2 regions of the Paenibacillus sp. BR2-3 genome follow, and region 2 is predicted to be linked to the other one. Evidence: riboswitches for the same ligand, from Rfam matches in the RefSeq annotation. Region 2 holds a riboswitch; the other holds the start of a gene.
The links. Region 2 has a riboswitch for glycine ahead of PaeBR_RS23710 (amino acid permease). Riboswitches for the same ligand answer to the same signal wherever they lie in the genome.

Region 1 (7,826 bases), 400 kb from region 2:
CCATCTCCTTTGTCGTTTTTTTAACGGATGAAGAAGGCAACATTCTTGACTTGGTATGCTCCTCGCCTGATATGCAAGAGGATATGAATAAGGCTGGTCTGAGTCATGGAGTATGTTTGTCCAAACTGTATTCCGGCTTGAACGCCGTATCGCTTGCAATGGAGATGAACTGTATCGGAGTCGTGAGGGGGGAGGAGCATTCGGATTCTGTCTTTAAAAACTGGAACTGTGTATGTGCTCCCCTGCATCTTGACGGCGCAGTACGGGGCTATGTGGATATCTCTTTCAACAGGGGGCAGCAAATCGAATTTGCCATCCCTTTTGTACAGCAGCTGGCGGAGAATGTTACGGACAAGTGGATGGGTCGGAACTCAGATCTGCAGCAATACAGACTGGAAGCCAACCTTCAACATTATAAGCTGACTGCAAGAGAGAAAGAGGTCGCTTGTTTGTGGTTACTGGAAAGAAGTGCGCTGTACATTTCCAATGCGTTAGGAATCAGCGAAGGAACGATACGAAATATGGTTAGGAGCATTTATTCCAAGATGAATGTGAATGACCGGGGACAATTTACTAAAAAACTCTCGAAATAGCTTATCTTATAAAAGATGCGGTTAGTCCCTAAATTTTAGCAGACTTGGGACTAACCGCTCTTTATTTGTTCATACAGAACAGATCATTGCTTATTATATAATGAAGGGTGAAATAGGATGAATAAAAAGAAGATTGTATTCTCAAGCATTTTAGGCATAACTGAATGGTTTATGGAGAGAATTAATGCAAGGATTGATATGGGTGACAACATCACCATTTCCCACTGATCCAACTTTTATACCGGTGATACTCCAAACCAAGAATACCGGATGATACTATTATTGTAGTGAGTGGTTCATGTTTATCCATCATTTTTGTTATTGGCAAATCAGTTAATTCACTCAAAATACCTATTAGTAACCATATAAAATATGCAATAATGAGAGGAAAGATTATCCTTCTTTTCATGGAAAAACAGTCTACGAAAACATTAAATTTACGACAAAAATCTACAACTGTGAAGGTGCTTTCGGGTTTTAAAAAAAGAGACAAAAAGCCATTGCAAAATTTATTGCAAGTATTATTTTTATTGTATTCATTGTTACTCCCTACCCCTCCTTTTCATCTTATAAGTTAGAATTTTCAAAATAATATACAAAGCGTTTCCTACAATTATTAAGAAAGATATTATTGAAAAGATTCTGTTTGAGAAAGTTAGCAGAAATAGCGAAAATAAAAGCAAGAATGGAAGGGTTCTTAAGTATCTTTTGTGAAAAGCTTCAACATTAATTTTCATTCGAATAATCGCTCCTTTTAATAGAAAAGCATGACCTCTTCTAAAGAAGATTCAAGACTAACTAACAAAAATCACGGAGTAAGTCATGAGAATGAAGTAAGATAGGTAATGCCTTAACGCAGCGGAGTTGCCAGCTATATTAATGGATACACGGATAATCACCGCAGTGATCAGGAGCAATATAACAATTATGACTGTCTTTAGAATAGTTTTTCTATTAAAGATCCAAAGCCATAACCCAACTGATAGGTTTGCTGAACAAGACGTGTTGCTCCTTGAATAATATAGGTAATGACATGAACTGTTACGAGCAAAAGAAGTATAATAAATAACGGCCCCATCTTAGAAGCCAGTTTATCCAAATCCTCATTTTTAATCATGTATTCACCTCCCAAATTCTTCTCTCAGGAATGAGTAATCCAAACAAATGAGCAAATAAACCCTTTGCCTGTATCAGCTATAATGACATCTTTTTTTGTTGTTTTGTGGACCACGACATGAGCGATTCCAGGGATAGGAAAGTTTTTAAAGAAAGCTTACTGATTTCCTTTGACTGCTTTCGCAGTGCATCAAGCTTTGTGTCTTTGATATTGCTTTACTATAACTTTAATCAAGAAACCAAAAAGCATGGGGAAAACTAGCTGCACTTCTAATCTCCAGTCCACCGAGTACAAATCTATAACGTCTGCCTTATTTAGTATTATGTATAGTAGGTTGTATAAGTGAAATGATATACTGATAGTAAGCAAAGGAATGATATTCACATTTGTTTTTATAAATCGGCACCCCGCAAAAATCAAGACGGAGTAAGTCATTATAATGAAGAATGCGAAGTTAACATCAAATAGCATTAAAGATGTTAAAGCCATAAGAATGCCTAGTAATAAAGTCAAATTTCCGAGTCGAATGATCATGTGATACTCCTTTCGTATTCGGTGGCTCATAGATAAAGTGTCCAATATATTTTATACGAATGAACTAAGAAAAAAACATCCCTTGCTGTAATTCATTTTCCGAATGGTATGGTATAGCACTTCAATTTTATTGAAAAAGAAGCAGCTAATCCCAAAAGTCTAATTAAAGACTTCTGGATTAGCCGCTTTTAATTTTACCTATTTATCTACTGGGTTCACCCGCAAGAACAATTAAGCACCGGCCTGCGTGCAGCCTGTGTCTCATCCAGACGGCTGATCTCCGTCGTATGTGGTGCATTGATTACAACCTCCGGCGTTTCCTTGGCTTCTTTCACAATCTGGATCATCGTCTCGATGAAGCCGTCCAGCGTCTCCTTGCTTTCCGTCTCCGTAGGCTCAATCATCATGCATTCCTCTACCGTGAGCGGGAAGTACACAGTTGGTGGGTGGTAGCCGAAGTCGAGCAGCCGTTTGGCTACATCCAGCGTGCGGACACCATATGGCTTGAGATTTTTGCCGGACATTACGAATTCATGCTTGCATACGCCCGGATAGGGAATTTCAAAATACGGCGCCAGGCGATGCATCATATAGTTGGCGTTTAATACGGCGTTCTCCGAGACTTCACGCAATCCATCCGGTCCGTAGGTGCGGATATAGGCGTAGGCGCGGACGAGAATGCCGAAGTTGCCGTAAAAAGCTTTGACGCGCCCGATCGATTCCGGGCCGCCGGAGTCGAGTGAGAAGCTGCCGTCCTCGTTCTTGGCTACGGTAGGCTGGGGCAGGAAAGGAATGAGTCTGGCTTTTACGCCGACAGGCCCGGATCCGGGGCCACCGCCGCCGTGCGGGGTGCTCATCGTCTTATGCAGGTTCAAATGCACAACGTCAAAGCCCATATCGCCGGGGCGGGTAATCCCCATGATGGCGTTGGAGTTCGCTCCATCGTAATAGAGCAAACCGCCTGCTTCGTGCACGATAGCGGCAATCTCCACGATTTGCGTCTCGAACAATCCTAATGTGCTGGGGTTGGTCAGCATCAGAGCAGCTGTATCACCGCCGACGGCTGCTTTTAACGCCGCGAGATCAACCATCCCTTTATCGTTGGATGGGATCGTTACGGTGTCCAGTCCGGCGGCAGCGGCACTGGCCGGATTGGTTCCGTGCGAGGAATCCGGCACGATGACTTTGGTCCGGGTCTCGCCGCGGCTCTCATGGTATGCGCGGATCATCATCAGGCCGGTCCATTCGCCGTGAGCACCTGCGGCAGGCTGGAGGGAGACGGCATCCATGCCGGTTAAGGCAGCCAGATCTTTTTGCAGCGTGTACATCAGTTCAAGTGCTCCCTGGATGCTCTCCTCCGGTTGGTACGGGTGAATCTTGGCCAGGCCGGGGAAGCGGGCCACATCCTCATTGATCTTCGGGTTATATTTCATCGTACAGGAACCGAGTGGATAAAAGCCATTGTCTACACCGAAGTTGCGGCGGGAAAGGGAGGTGTAGTGGCGGATGACATCTACCTCGGATACTTCCGGCAAAACCACAGGCTGGCTGCGCAGCAGTCCTTCCGGGATCAGCGACTCTATGCTCTCATCCTGCGGCACATCGCACTGAGGCAGGGAATAGGCCGAGCGTCCGGGGCGGCTCAGTTCAAAAATCAGACTTTGTTCCGGTTTCATACACAGCCCTCCAGTGCGCTTGCGAATTGATCGATCTCTGACTTGCTTCTTTTTTCGGTTACGGCAATGAGCATATGTCCGGCAAGCTCGGGATAATCCCGGCCCAGATCGTAGCCGCCGAGATAACCTTCCTTAAGCAGCCTGGAATTTACGGCACTCACGCTGCTTCCTTCCGGGAGCTTGATGACGAATTCATTAAAGAACGGGGCGGAGAAGGTATGTTCTGCACCGCTTAACTCCCCAAGCTTCGCGGCAGCATAATGGCTCTTGCGGATATTGAGCTCCCCGACTTCACGCATGCCTTCCTTGCCCATAACAGACAAGTAGACGGAAGCGCAAAGCGCCAGCAGCGCCTGGTTGGAGCAAATGTTGGACGTGGCCTTTTCGCGGCGGATATGCTGTTCCCGGGCTTGAAGGGTTAGCACGAAGCCTCGTTTGCCGCTCCGATCCACCGTCTGGCCGACGATACGGCCCGGCATGCGGCGCATCAGAGGCTCGGCTACCGCGAAGAAGCCGCAGGTTGGACCGCCGAGGGAAGCCGGAATGCCGAGCGGCTGGGCATCGCCGACAACAATATCGGCACCGAGCTTGCCCGGGGCTTCCAGTACGCCGAGAGCAATCGGGTTGGCGCTGACGACAAGTAATCCTTTAACGGCATGAATTAACGGCTCAATTGCGCCAACATCCTCGATGCAGCCAAAAAAGTTAGGCGACTGTACCAACACTGCAGCTGTATCACCATCAATTGCTGCAGCAAGCTTTGTCAGATCAGTAACTCCGTCTTTACAGTCAATTTCCACGACATCCAGTCCCCAGGCATTGGCTGAAGTGCGGAGCACCTGCCGAGCTTCCGGATGGACCGTGCGGGAGACGATCAGTTTTTTGCGTTTCGTGGCACCGGCTGCGAGAACCGCTGCTTCAGAGAAAGCTGTGGCGCCATCGTACATGCTGGCATTCGCTACCTTCATACCGGTCAGTTCACAGATGTAGGATTGGAATTCGAAGATGGCCTGCAGCTCACCCTGGCTGATCTCCGGCTGGTAAGGTGTATATGCGGTATAGAATTCAGAGCGGGAAATCACATGGTTAATGACCACCGGGATGTGATGATCATACAATCCGGCGCCGAGGAAGCTCGCATGCGTATCGAAGTCGGCGTTTTTGTCAGCCAGTTGTTTCATATGTCGCAGCAATGCGTATTCATCAAGTGCCTCAGACATGGGCATCGTTCCTTGATAACGCACAGCTTGGGGAATATCGGAGAACAGCTCATCTATGGACTGAATACCAACCGTTTCCATCATCTCTATGCGGTCCTGTTCTGTCATCGGCAGATAACGGTGCTTCATTGCGGCTTCACTCCTTGGATTTTTTTGTAAAAAGGGGCTTTGACCACGACAGATTTCAACTGCTTGCCGCGAATCTCCACATAAACCTCTGTACCTATTTCACTATAGGCGGCATCCAGCAGCGCCAATCCGAGATTGCGCTTCAGCGTCGGGGATTGGGTTCCGGTTGTGACCTCCCCGATCGTGACTCCATTTGCATACACTGGATAATGGGAGCGCGGAATGCCCCGGTCAATCATTTCCAGTCCCACGAGTCGGCGGGGGAGACCGGCCGCTTTCTGCTGCAGGAGCGCACCCCGGCCGATGAAATCTTCTTTGTCCAGCTTCACGAAGAACTGCATGCCTGCTTCAAGAGGTGTAATATCTGCTGACAATTCTTGGCCGTATAATGGCAGCTTGGCTTCAAAACGCAGCGTATCGCGTGCGCCAAGTCCAGCAGGCGTCAGCCCGTGCGGAACACCAGCCGCCAGCAGTCCGTTCCACAGCGTCTCCGCAGTATTCAGCGGTGCGTAGATTTCAAAGCCGTCCTCGCCGGTATATCCGGTGCGGGAGAGGAGAACCTCAGCGCCGCAGACTGTGGCTCGTTCGATGAAGTGGAAAGGCTTCAGCTCCGCGAGAGGCGCAGTGGTAACTGTGGCAAGAATCGTCTCGGCCAAAGGGCCTTGCAGCGCCAGCAGTAAGGTCTCGTCAGAAACATTAGTAAGGGATACATCCTCACCTGACGGAAGGTGCTCCTGCAGCCACTGAAAATCCTTGTCGATGTTGGAGGCATTCACAACGAGCATATATCGGCCTTCACCGAGGCGGTATACGAGAAGATCATCCACGACACCGCCGTCCGGGTAACACATCAGCGTGTATTGAGCTCCGCCGTCCGTGAGACGGGTGACATCGTTAGTCGTCATCTTTTGGATAAAAGCTTCCGCTCCTGCCCCTGTTACCATGAACTCGCCCATATGCGATACATCGAAGAGACCGGCGCTTTGCCGCACCGCCTCATGTTCCTTCACGATACCTGTAAACTGCACCGGCAGCTCCCAGCCGCCGAAATCAATGCATCTGGACTCCGGAAAAGCGGAGTAGAGGTCATAAAAAGGTGTTCTTTTCAAAGCATCCATGTCGTCACTCCCCTTGGTCTGATTCCATACGAAAAAGGACAGACGGAAGACAGATATGCATCATCGCATAACTTGATCTTCCGCTCTGTCCTTTGTACCTGAGAGTTACCCTGCCTGACAAGACTGGCAGGTTTCCCCGTTGGTGACCGGGCGCCTAAGTAACGCCTGATGCTCTCCAGAGATGCGTCCGGCAAAGGTCCTTTTGCCTGAGAGATTCACCCTTCGCAGAGCTTACTCCTTCGGCGCCGTCTTCCAGTGAGACAGTCTCTCCCTATGCCATCATTCGCAAAACGTATTATTTTCTATGTATCCATTAAAACGGGTATGTAGTCTCACTGTCAACCAAAAAACGTCAAAAAGATGACAAATTTAATTTTCCTGTCAGTTATATTGACACGATGAGGGGCGATAACTTAGTCTATAACTAATTTTACAACTCCAAATTTGGAAAAGAGGCGGCATGGGATGAGTGAGGTGTTAGACAACCTGCTATACAGCGAGGAACACGAATGGGCACAGCAGGCAGAAGGACGGGTTGTACGTATAGGGATTACAGATCATGCCCAGCATTTGCTCGGTGATATCGTGTTCGTGGAGTTTCCTGAACTTGGTACGGCAATAACCGCCGGAGACAGCGTAGGCAGCATAGAATCCGTGAAGACGGTATCTGAATTATATTCCCCGGTTTCGGGAACGGTGACCAAGATTAACGATGCACTCGAGGCCAGTCCGGAGCTTATTAACGACCAGCCTTACGGCGGGGGATGGATTTTTGAAGTAGAAATCGAAGGCGAGCTTGCCGACGCTGCGGCAGGGCTGCTTGATGCTGCTGCTTATCGTGAACTGGTTGGAGAATAACTAACTATTACGACACATAAGTAATGCATATCGACAGGACTTATAGGAGGATAATCCTCTGCAAGTCCTGTTTTTTCGTTATTACCCCATGATAAATTGTAGAAAAAAGTAGCATTTAAAGGAATATAGCGAAAAAGTGTATAGAAAAATACTGAATAATACTATTGACTGATACTGGCCATATTCTTCAATACCACTGAGCGAGCTCAAATCCTGAATTGGTTCGAAATCCTGCACGTTGTGCAACAATTCAGCGAATAAACGCTTGAAGAGGGTTGAAATCCTGCATGTCGTACATCGCGCGAGCTAGGACTCTCGACTAACTTAGGTTTATACTCTACTATTCCTCCTGCAGCTGACGCAGCACAATAATCTCAACCCGGCGGTTTTTCTGCCGTCCGGTTTCCGTTGAATTATCAGCGGCGGGCCGGGTATCGGCATATCCTGCATATTGGAACTCTTTTGGGTTCAGACCCTGCTTTTCCAGAAAAAAGCGCAGTACAGACAGCGCACGTGCACCGGACAGCTCCCAGTTGTCCTTATAAGCAGAAGACAATACCGGTGTATTGTCGGTATGGCCT
Region 2 (7,826 bases):
GCATGGAGGAAAAAGGGGTGATCAAGGAGTACCGGACTATTATTTCCCCCGAAAAAATCGGAAAACAGGCCGCTGCCTACATGCTGTTCCACTCCAGAGAATGTCATGCCTTCCTTGATTTCTGCCGTGCCCATCCCGATGTCGTTGAATGCTATCGCATCAGTGGAGAGCATAATTATCTGTTAAAAGTCATGTCCGACTCTACTCAGGGACTTGAGGCATTCGGGAACCAGTGTGACAAATATGGGACATATACGATCCTGATCGTGATGTCATCGCCTATTGATCATAAGTTTCTAATTCCTTCCCTTGAAGAAGCAAGTGTAAATCTGATGAGTTAAGATTGAGATACAATTGCGGGTCCACATGCTGCTGTATGGATACTCTACTCCAATTTGAAAATGTCAACGCCTAGACAAAGAGCCGATCCATTTGAGGTCGGCTCTTTGCGATGCTCTACTGGGAAACTAACAGTAAGTTCCTATTTTTGTAACAATCATAACAGACCTTTGATTTACTACATTGAATATTCACAACTCTGCAAGGGGGTTGCTTATCAAAAATTGAAACAATATAAAGCATCAAGAGATTGCATTAAGAAGTACACAAACCTTTCTTGGATGAAAGGGGTTGAGGAAAATGAGAAGTATATAATAGACGACTTCAGGATCTTTGCTCTAGGCAATACATATACAGTGGATTTGATGGAAGGAAGGCGTGAGGTTCTTAGCGATTACGTTCAGTATTTGAAGCAGTATCGAAGAGAACTTGTCGCTGGAATGATAACTATACTTGAATATGCGATAAAAAACGACCTGTCTATTGAGTGGGTATTGGCTGATCTTTCTAAGGAACTAGGGGAAATCGAAAGCAGTCCAGACAATAGTACAACAGCGAGACACGGAATACTTGTAGCCGAAGGGATCAACGTCAATCAATGGAAATATAGTAATTGTTCCACTGAATCACGGTGTCGATTACTAATCAATCTGCTCTCGATCTGTCCTTCAGGGAGACCCAAGCTTATTAACTTGAGTTATGCAAAAAACTTGTTGTAAATCCATAAGATCAATTGACGATAAATCAGAACCTTTGTCGAAGGTGCAAAAATAAAAAGGACATCTACCGGATTTGGAGAAATTGTTGGTTACCACGCCCACAAATTCCCAAAAGGAGATGTCTAGGAATATGGTAACCTCGTACATGCCCCTCGTCAAGTTCATTTTATCTCTTCAATTGATGCTGTTTCGTCCGCAACGTAATCATTTGATTTCATTGATGCACGGCATCCTGTTATGAGAAGGACGCAAAACGATCACTTCGATCCGAAAGCAGACCGGACAATACCGGGATCTTAGTTGTATCACTCGTTTTCTAAAAGAATCCACCTGGTGCAAGAACCGTGTTCAGCGGCGGCGTATACAATTTCTAATTGAGCGGATTCGTCGATCACGCCGGAACAAAGGAGACACGCGAACCCTGGTTTCTTCATCATTGATGATACCAGTTGCAAGAAAGACAAGAGCACCAAACGAATGGAAGGCTTGGACTTTCATTTTGCTCACGACGATGGCAAAAGCCAATGGTCGCATTGCCTCGTCACGTCTCATCTGGTGACCGATGGCTTCTCCCTGTCTTGGGATTTCCGTCCCTACTTTCGGAAGGAATACTGCGAGAAGCATAATCTTCCGTTCAAAAGCAAAAATGACTTGGCCATCCAAATGATCGAGGATTATCCGGCCTCTGATGATGAGCTCGTTTACGTACTGATGGACAGCTGGTATACGAGCGAGAAAATCGTCAACGCCTGTAATGCCAAGGGATTTCACATTATCGCGGCTCTCAAAAGCAACCGTTTGATCGCTCCTGCGGGTATTCGGATATCGTTAGCAGATTTTACCTCCCAGTACGTCCGAAAGTCTGATCTTCGTTCCGTTACCACGGAGAATCGAGAGACGTACTGGATTTACCAATACGAAGGCCCTGTGGCTGATATCGAGAATGTCAACGTCCTGATGTCTTGGGAGAACACGTATGAGTCCGGTAAGAACCCTTTCTTTATTCTGTGTACGGATAAGAGTCTGGATGTCGTGACCATCCTGCGCTATTATGATGTACGCTGGCACATCGAGACCGGCTATCGTTACTTCAAGGATTTAATGGGCTTTGACCACTACCAATTGTGGTCGTTTCAAGCGATCGAGCGGTTTTGGGTGATTCAATTTTTGACACAAAACTTCGTCGAACTGCAGCGCTATGAATGGTCAAAAACGAACGCCCAATTAACGTTTGGAGATGTCGTAAGACGGATTCGCCAAGATTACTTTGGACAACTGGTCGTGTATGTGTACGAGCAGGCATTGGCGAAAACACCACTTTTCGATGTTTTGAAACGGTTGAAGCTCACCGCCTGAACACCATTTTTGGCTTCACGCTACCAGTATGCCCTTTGGGGCTAGACGATCTGTGTTTTTGCAAGACTCAAGTTATTAAAAAACTGTTCGAAAGCTGGAGCAGTGTCTTCTTTCTGCCGCCTGCAAATCCCACGTGTTCGTCCGCTTGTATATCCAAAAATGGAATATTTGGGAATGAAGGCATGATTAAGTCCTCCAACGATAATCATCAAATGTGTAAAAAATAAGCTAATGTAAGGAAGGGGCCTCCTGCAAAGGGTGGCCCAACAGCTTGCCGCCTATTGTTTAACCTTGCTGCCGTTTCCTCCTATGCAATGATATGCTAAATCCGATGAACGGGAGGAACGTAAAAATAAAACACACAAACATGAATAGCCCCAGCCCGGTAAAAATAAAAGTGTCCCATTCAATCCAGTTGGCTACAATAATGAAGACTATCATTAAACTCATCGGAACCAAGGACCACTTGCCATATTGTTGTCTGTTCCTGCTAAGAAGCTCTATTTCGGATTCCGAATCGCTGAATATGGGAGATGAGCCTGCCTTTGCTCTAAAAATCTGATATCCGCTCTCGGCTACAATGGGTGTCCATCCGCTGGCTTCGTAAAAAGACATCATTTCAGGATTTATGCGCTCCTCCAAGTTCAAGGAATAATCAAAGTCATGCGGCAGACCTTTTTCGAAGCGGTAGAAAATGCCCCTCATCCCGGTTACATGCCAGCCCTTTTGACTCATTTTTTTAAGCAAATTCATATCGCTCACCGGTGCCATTGCCAATCCGCCGCTCATACGATATTTAGCCATTTATTTACCCTCCTTAATGAAATGCTTTTTGGCAATTTCAACTATACTTATTCTTCTATTGAAATTTTCGAGGAGTATTATCTTCGTCTCTGATTTGATATGAAATTTTCGAATCTTCCTCACTAGTTTCCGCAATCCAACCGGCATTCTTTAACTTTCTAAGTGTTGTATACATCGTTGCTGGGCCGATATCGACGTTGCCCTCAGTCATATCTTGAATGACTTGCATAATTCTATAGCCATGTATCGGCTCAAGTGTTGCCAACAAAATCAGAAAGATACTTTCTGTAAGCTCACCAGATTCGTAGGGGCTTGTTCTAGCCACTGTGTTACCTCCTATATCCATCATTGATATATCCGTCAAGTGAATAAACAGATTTTCGGCTCAACCATCTGTCCATAGGTCTCGTTTGGTTTGCTGTAAGGAATAAAAAAAGGATAGTCCTATATATTCATGGACTACCCTTCATTAAACTCGCCGTTGTAGACAGCACGGTGAGCCCTACCACAAGTAACGGCAATTTTTACGAATTCATTTGCCGATCCCAAAAAGTGGTTTGAAAAAAAGAGACTTATATCACTGCCCCAATACTCACATCGCAAGTAATATGTTAAAATACAAAAGGCAACACCGCTTCATTAACTTCATAATTCGCAAGCTATGATTGCTATGGATCACACTATAGCAGGAGCAGCTTCTGGAGAGACTGCGGGAAACCGCGGCGCCGAAGGGTTCACAATCTCAGGCAAAAGGACAGAAGAGTACTGAATATTTATTTGTCATGCTGATCGTTATTAGCAGGGCAAGTACTATTTAATATTCTTATGAACCGGGAGATTGGATGACATCCAATCTCTTTTTTTTATTGGCATTAACGTTTTGCATTCAGAAGGGGGAACTAGGTAATGGCACAACAAGAATTAAAAAGAGAGCTGGCAAACCGGCATGTTCAACTCATCGCCATCGGCGGCACCATTGGTACGGGATTATTCTTAGGTTCGGGTAGAGCGATCCAACAGGCAGGACCATCTATCATGATTACGTATTTGATCGTGGGTATCGCCGTGTTTTTTGTAATGAGAGCGCTAGGAGAACTCCTGTTGTCTAAAGCGGGTTATCAATCTTTTACGGATATTGCCGAAGACTATCTTGGATCCCGGGCCGCATTCATAACCGGTTGGACGTATTGGTTTTGTTGGATCATGACAGCTATGGCTGATGTTATTGCGGTCGGCGTATATGTACAGTATTGGTTTGATATCCCGCAGTGGGTACCTGCCATCGTCTGCTTAATCATTCTATTGGGATTCAATCTATTAAATGTGAAAAATTTCGGAGAACTCGAATTTTGGTTTGCTTTAATCAAAGTTATCACGATTCTCGCATTGATTGGCACCGGGGTCGTTTTGCTGGTGATGGGATTAAAGACGGATGCAGGAACTGTGACGGTCAAGAACCTTTGGGAGCATGGGGGAGTTTTCCCGAACGGAATTACAGGCTTTTTACTCTCCTTTCAAATGGTTGTATTCGCCTACGTCGGTGTGGAATTAGTGGGTGTATCGGCAGCGGAAACAGCGGATCCCGAAAAAAATATTCCATCGGCTATTAATAAAATTCCTCTAAGAATTCTATTTTTCTACGTTGGCGCGCTGTTCGTCCTGCTATGCATTAACCCATGGACGGAGCTCAATCCGTCAGAGAGTCCTTTTGTTAAAACATTTAGTTTAGTAGGGATTCCGATCGCCGCAGGGATTATTAATTTTGTCGTATTAACTTCTGCCGCTTCCGCTTGTAACAGCGGGATGTTCTCCACAAGCCGGATTCTCTATAGCTTAAGCAAGAAAGATCAGGCGCCACCTCATTTTGCCAAACTGAACAAAAACCATGTACCAGGGAACTCGTTGTTCATTTCCACACTGGTCATATCCGTGGGAGCGCTCTTGAGTAAAATCATTCCGGGGCAGGCTTTTGGCATCGTGACCACCATCAGTGCAATTTGTTTCATCTGGGTGTGGGGGGTCGTTCTCGTATGCCATATCAAGTATAAGAAGACCCGGCCGGAATTACAGGCTAAATCCAAATTCAAAGCCCCTTTTACACCATTTATTAACTATGTGGTCTTAACGTTGTTTGCCGGAATTCTCATCATTATGCTGTTCGCAAAAGATACACGTCCGGCCTTATTGTTCACACCTCTGTGGTTTATTCTATTATTGGTGCTCTATTCATTCGGAAGCAAGAAGGGGAAAGAAGAGAAAAAAGCAGCATGAAAAATGGCGGTACAGGGATTAACTCCTTGTGCCGCCATTCTATTTAATGGATTATACCAAGCCTCAGGCGTATCTGCGAATCGTAGCAGCCAGTTGATCGGCGATGTGATGTACTCCTGCAGCAAGGTCGCTGCGGTCAAAACGCAGTCTTACAAAACGCTCATCTGCATCAAGCGCTTCGGCGAACAGGCCGGCGAGCCCGCGTGCCTTACGGTCGACCTGCATCAGCAAGCTGACGCCATTCTCATCCGGATAAAAGATGAATTCGAGTTCGTCCAGTTGGCCGCGGAACATGGAGGTAGGGACAAACTCAAACTCCTGGACAAAAGGCAGCCCGTTTATTTTGCCGTAATGAGGCGCATGCTCACAGCTTACCTCACGAAGTCTGAATCCGAGCTGATTGACTGCATCTAGAATAATAGCAGAATGCGGATGTGGCATGACTTGAAGACGATCCTCATCTGTCGGATCAAGCGCTTCCTTGATATCAAGGCCGGTGTGGATCCACACGGGTGTTCTGCCCGTTGTCACCGGGGTAAAAGCCGGAATCTGAAAGGAGACGGGGAATTCATAGACTTTGTCCGCCTCTGCGGTGAACTTCTCAGCGAGCAGAAATTTGGCCAAAGTTGCTTCCACATTTGTCTTTGAATTATTATGTTCCTTCACATAATGCGTTTTGACAAAAGCGTAAACGTCATCGACCTCCTGATCCACGCGGCCACCTTCGATCCGGACGACACCGCTGATGATATCCCCAGCGCTCACCGTATCTTCATGAAGCATAAGATTAACCTTGGCGGCACCAATTCCGGCGCTCGCCAGCATACGTTTGAACATGGACAATGTAAATATCCCCTCTCTTTTCGTTACATACCCCATCATACGCATAGATAATATCTGAGGTTTCAATTGTTAGGGACTGCCCCGTTTGACAGCATCGAGAGGATATCGCTCAATTCAATGACCGTGGTAGCTCCCAGTATTTCGGGACCAACTCTGGCTTTTCTTAGTCACGCATATATGCTGGCTAAAAATATGGCAGGAAGCATAGATCTGATTAGGGTGTTCTTTATATATAATAATAAATGAAATGAGACAGTATTTTTCAACCCCGAGGTGGAATATTATAGTCGGACAAGCTAAAAAAGAAAAGATAATGACTTAAAGGTCTTTGGGAAGAATAGTCAAAGGGTAACGGTACAATCAAAACCCTTAACACGGGAAATCCACGGCTTTAGTGAACTTAGTTGTAAGCGGCGACTTTGTCATCACCATTCTAAACATAGAGAGGAGAAGTACTGTTGGATTCACTTTGGTTGGAGTATGCATGGGCATTACTGATTCTTATTGGATTGGAAGGTTTGCTGTCGGCGGATAATGCCCTTGTTCTGGCGGTTATCGCGAAGCATTTACCGGAGGAGCAGAAGAAGAAAGCCATCAATTATGGGATCATTATGGCTTTTATTTTCCGCTTCGCCGCTCTGTTTGCGATATCATTTATTGCGAACGTCTGGCAAATACAGGCGATTGGAGCTGCTTATCTTCTATACCTCGGGTTAAAGCACGTAATCAAAGCGCGCTTCGGCAAGGAAAACGAGAACATTCGCGAGGACGTAAAGAAAGATGCTGCAGGCAAAGGCTTTTGGCCAACAGTAGGAAAAATTGCTCTTGCGGATCTCGCCTTTGCGATTGATTCCATTCTTGCTGCAGTAGCTCTGGCACTGGGTCTTCCAGATTCACCACTTGGTGATTTCGGCGGCATGGACGGAGGAAAATTCATAGTAGTCGTGCTTGGCGGAATCGCTGGGCTCGTCCTGATCAAATTCGCGGCTGCATGGTTTGTAAAGCTGCTGGCCGAGCGGCCAGCTCTAGAGACTACGGCTTACGCGATCGTGGCATGGGTCGGCGTGAAGCTTACTGTGATTACCCTGGCCCATGAAGATATTGGTGTGCTGGATTATCATTTTCCGCATAGCACAGCCTGGACCCTAATCTTCTATGGTGTGTTGGTTGCGATAGCCCTTCTCGGTTGGTTTGCGCCTGCGAGTAAAAAACATTCACAGGCTGATCAGCTCTAGGTTCAACTCCAGATTGCCCGAGAATAAGTAATAAGCTTTTTCATAAGTAGCATCCGCGATCCCGATTGCATGTATGGTTCTCTGGAAGAATCATTTAAATTACATCAATCAATATTATATATGCAATGAGGAAATGGATAAATGTGTACAATTGGATCTGTTACTCCCCATTAAATCAAAGTTTAAAGAATCATAATAGATACGAATTTCTCCGAGAAATCCGTCTCGCCCAAGAGAAATTAGCGAACAGGAAGCAACC

Region 1: it holds a riboswitch for glycine, as region 2 does, so the genes downstream of both, gcvT (glycine cleavage system aminomethyltransferase GcvT) here and PaeBR_RS23710 (amino acid permease) in region 2, are expected to answer to the same signal.

What each region holds. Positions count from the first base shown of each region.
Region 1 is NZ_CP126311.1:4,538,087-4,545,912, reverse strand. Features, by position in the region: gene PaeBR_RS21940 (LuxR C-terminal-related transcriptional regulator) at 1-593, shown strand, start outside; gene PaeBR_RS21935 (hypothetical protein) at 1,531-1,710, opposite strand; gene gcvPB (aminomethyl-transferring glycine dehydrogenase subunit GcvPB) at 2,460-3,920, opposite strand; gene gcvPA (aminomethyl-transferring glycine dehydrogenase subunit GcvPA) at 3,917-5,269, opposite strand; gene gcvT (glycine cleavage system aminomethyltransferase GcvT) at 5,266-6,387, opposite strand; glycine riboswitch at 6,572-6,670, opposite strand; gene gcvH (glycine cleavage system protein GcvH) at 6,853-7,245, shown strand; gene PaeBR_RS21910 (flagellar motor protein MotB) at 7,586-7,826, opposite strand, start outside.
Region 2 is NZ_CP126311.1:4,942,470-4,950,295, reverse strand. Features, by position in the region: gene PaeBR_RS23735 (Lrp/AsnC family transcriptional regulator) at 1-341, shown strand, start outside; gene PaeBR_RS23730 (hypothetical protein) at 564-1,058, shown strand; gene PaeBR_RS23725 (IS701 family transposase) at 1,449-2,414, shown strand; gene PaeBR_RS23720 (DUF2812 domain-containing protein) at 2,700-3,218, opposite strand; gene PaeBR_RS23715 (PadR family transcriptional regulator) at 3,274-3,543, opposite strand; glycine riboswitch at 3,907-3,986, shown strand; gene PaeBR_RS23710 (amino acid permease) at 4,125-5,489, shown strand; gene PaeBR_RS23705 (sporulation protein) at 5,553-6,377, opposite strand; gene PaeBR_RS23700 (TerC family protein) at 6,791-7,567, shown strand.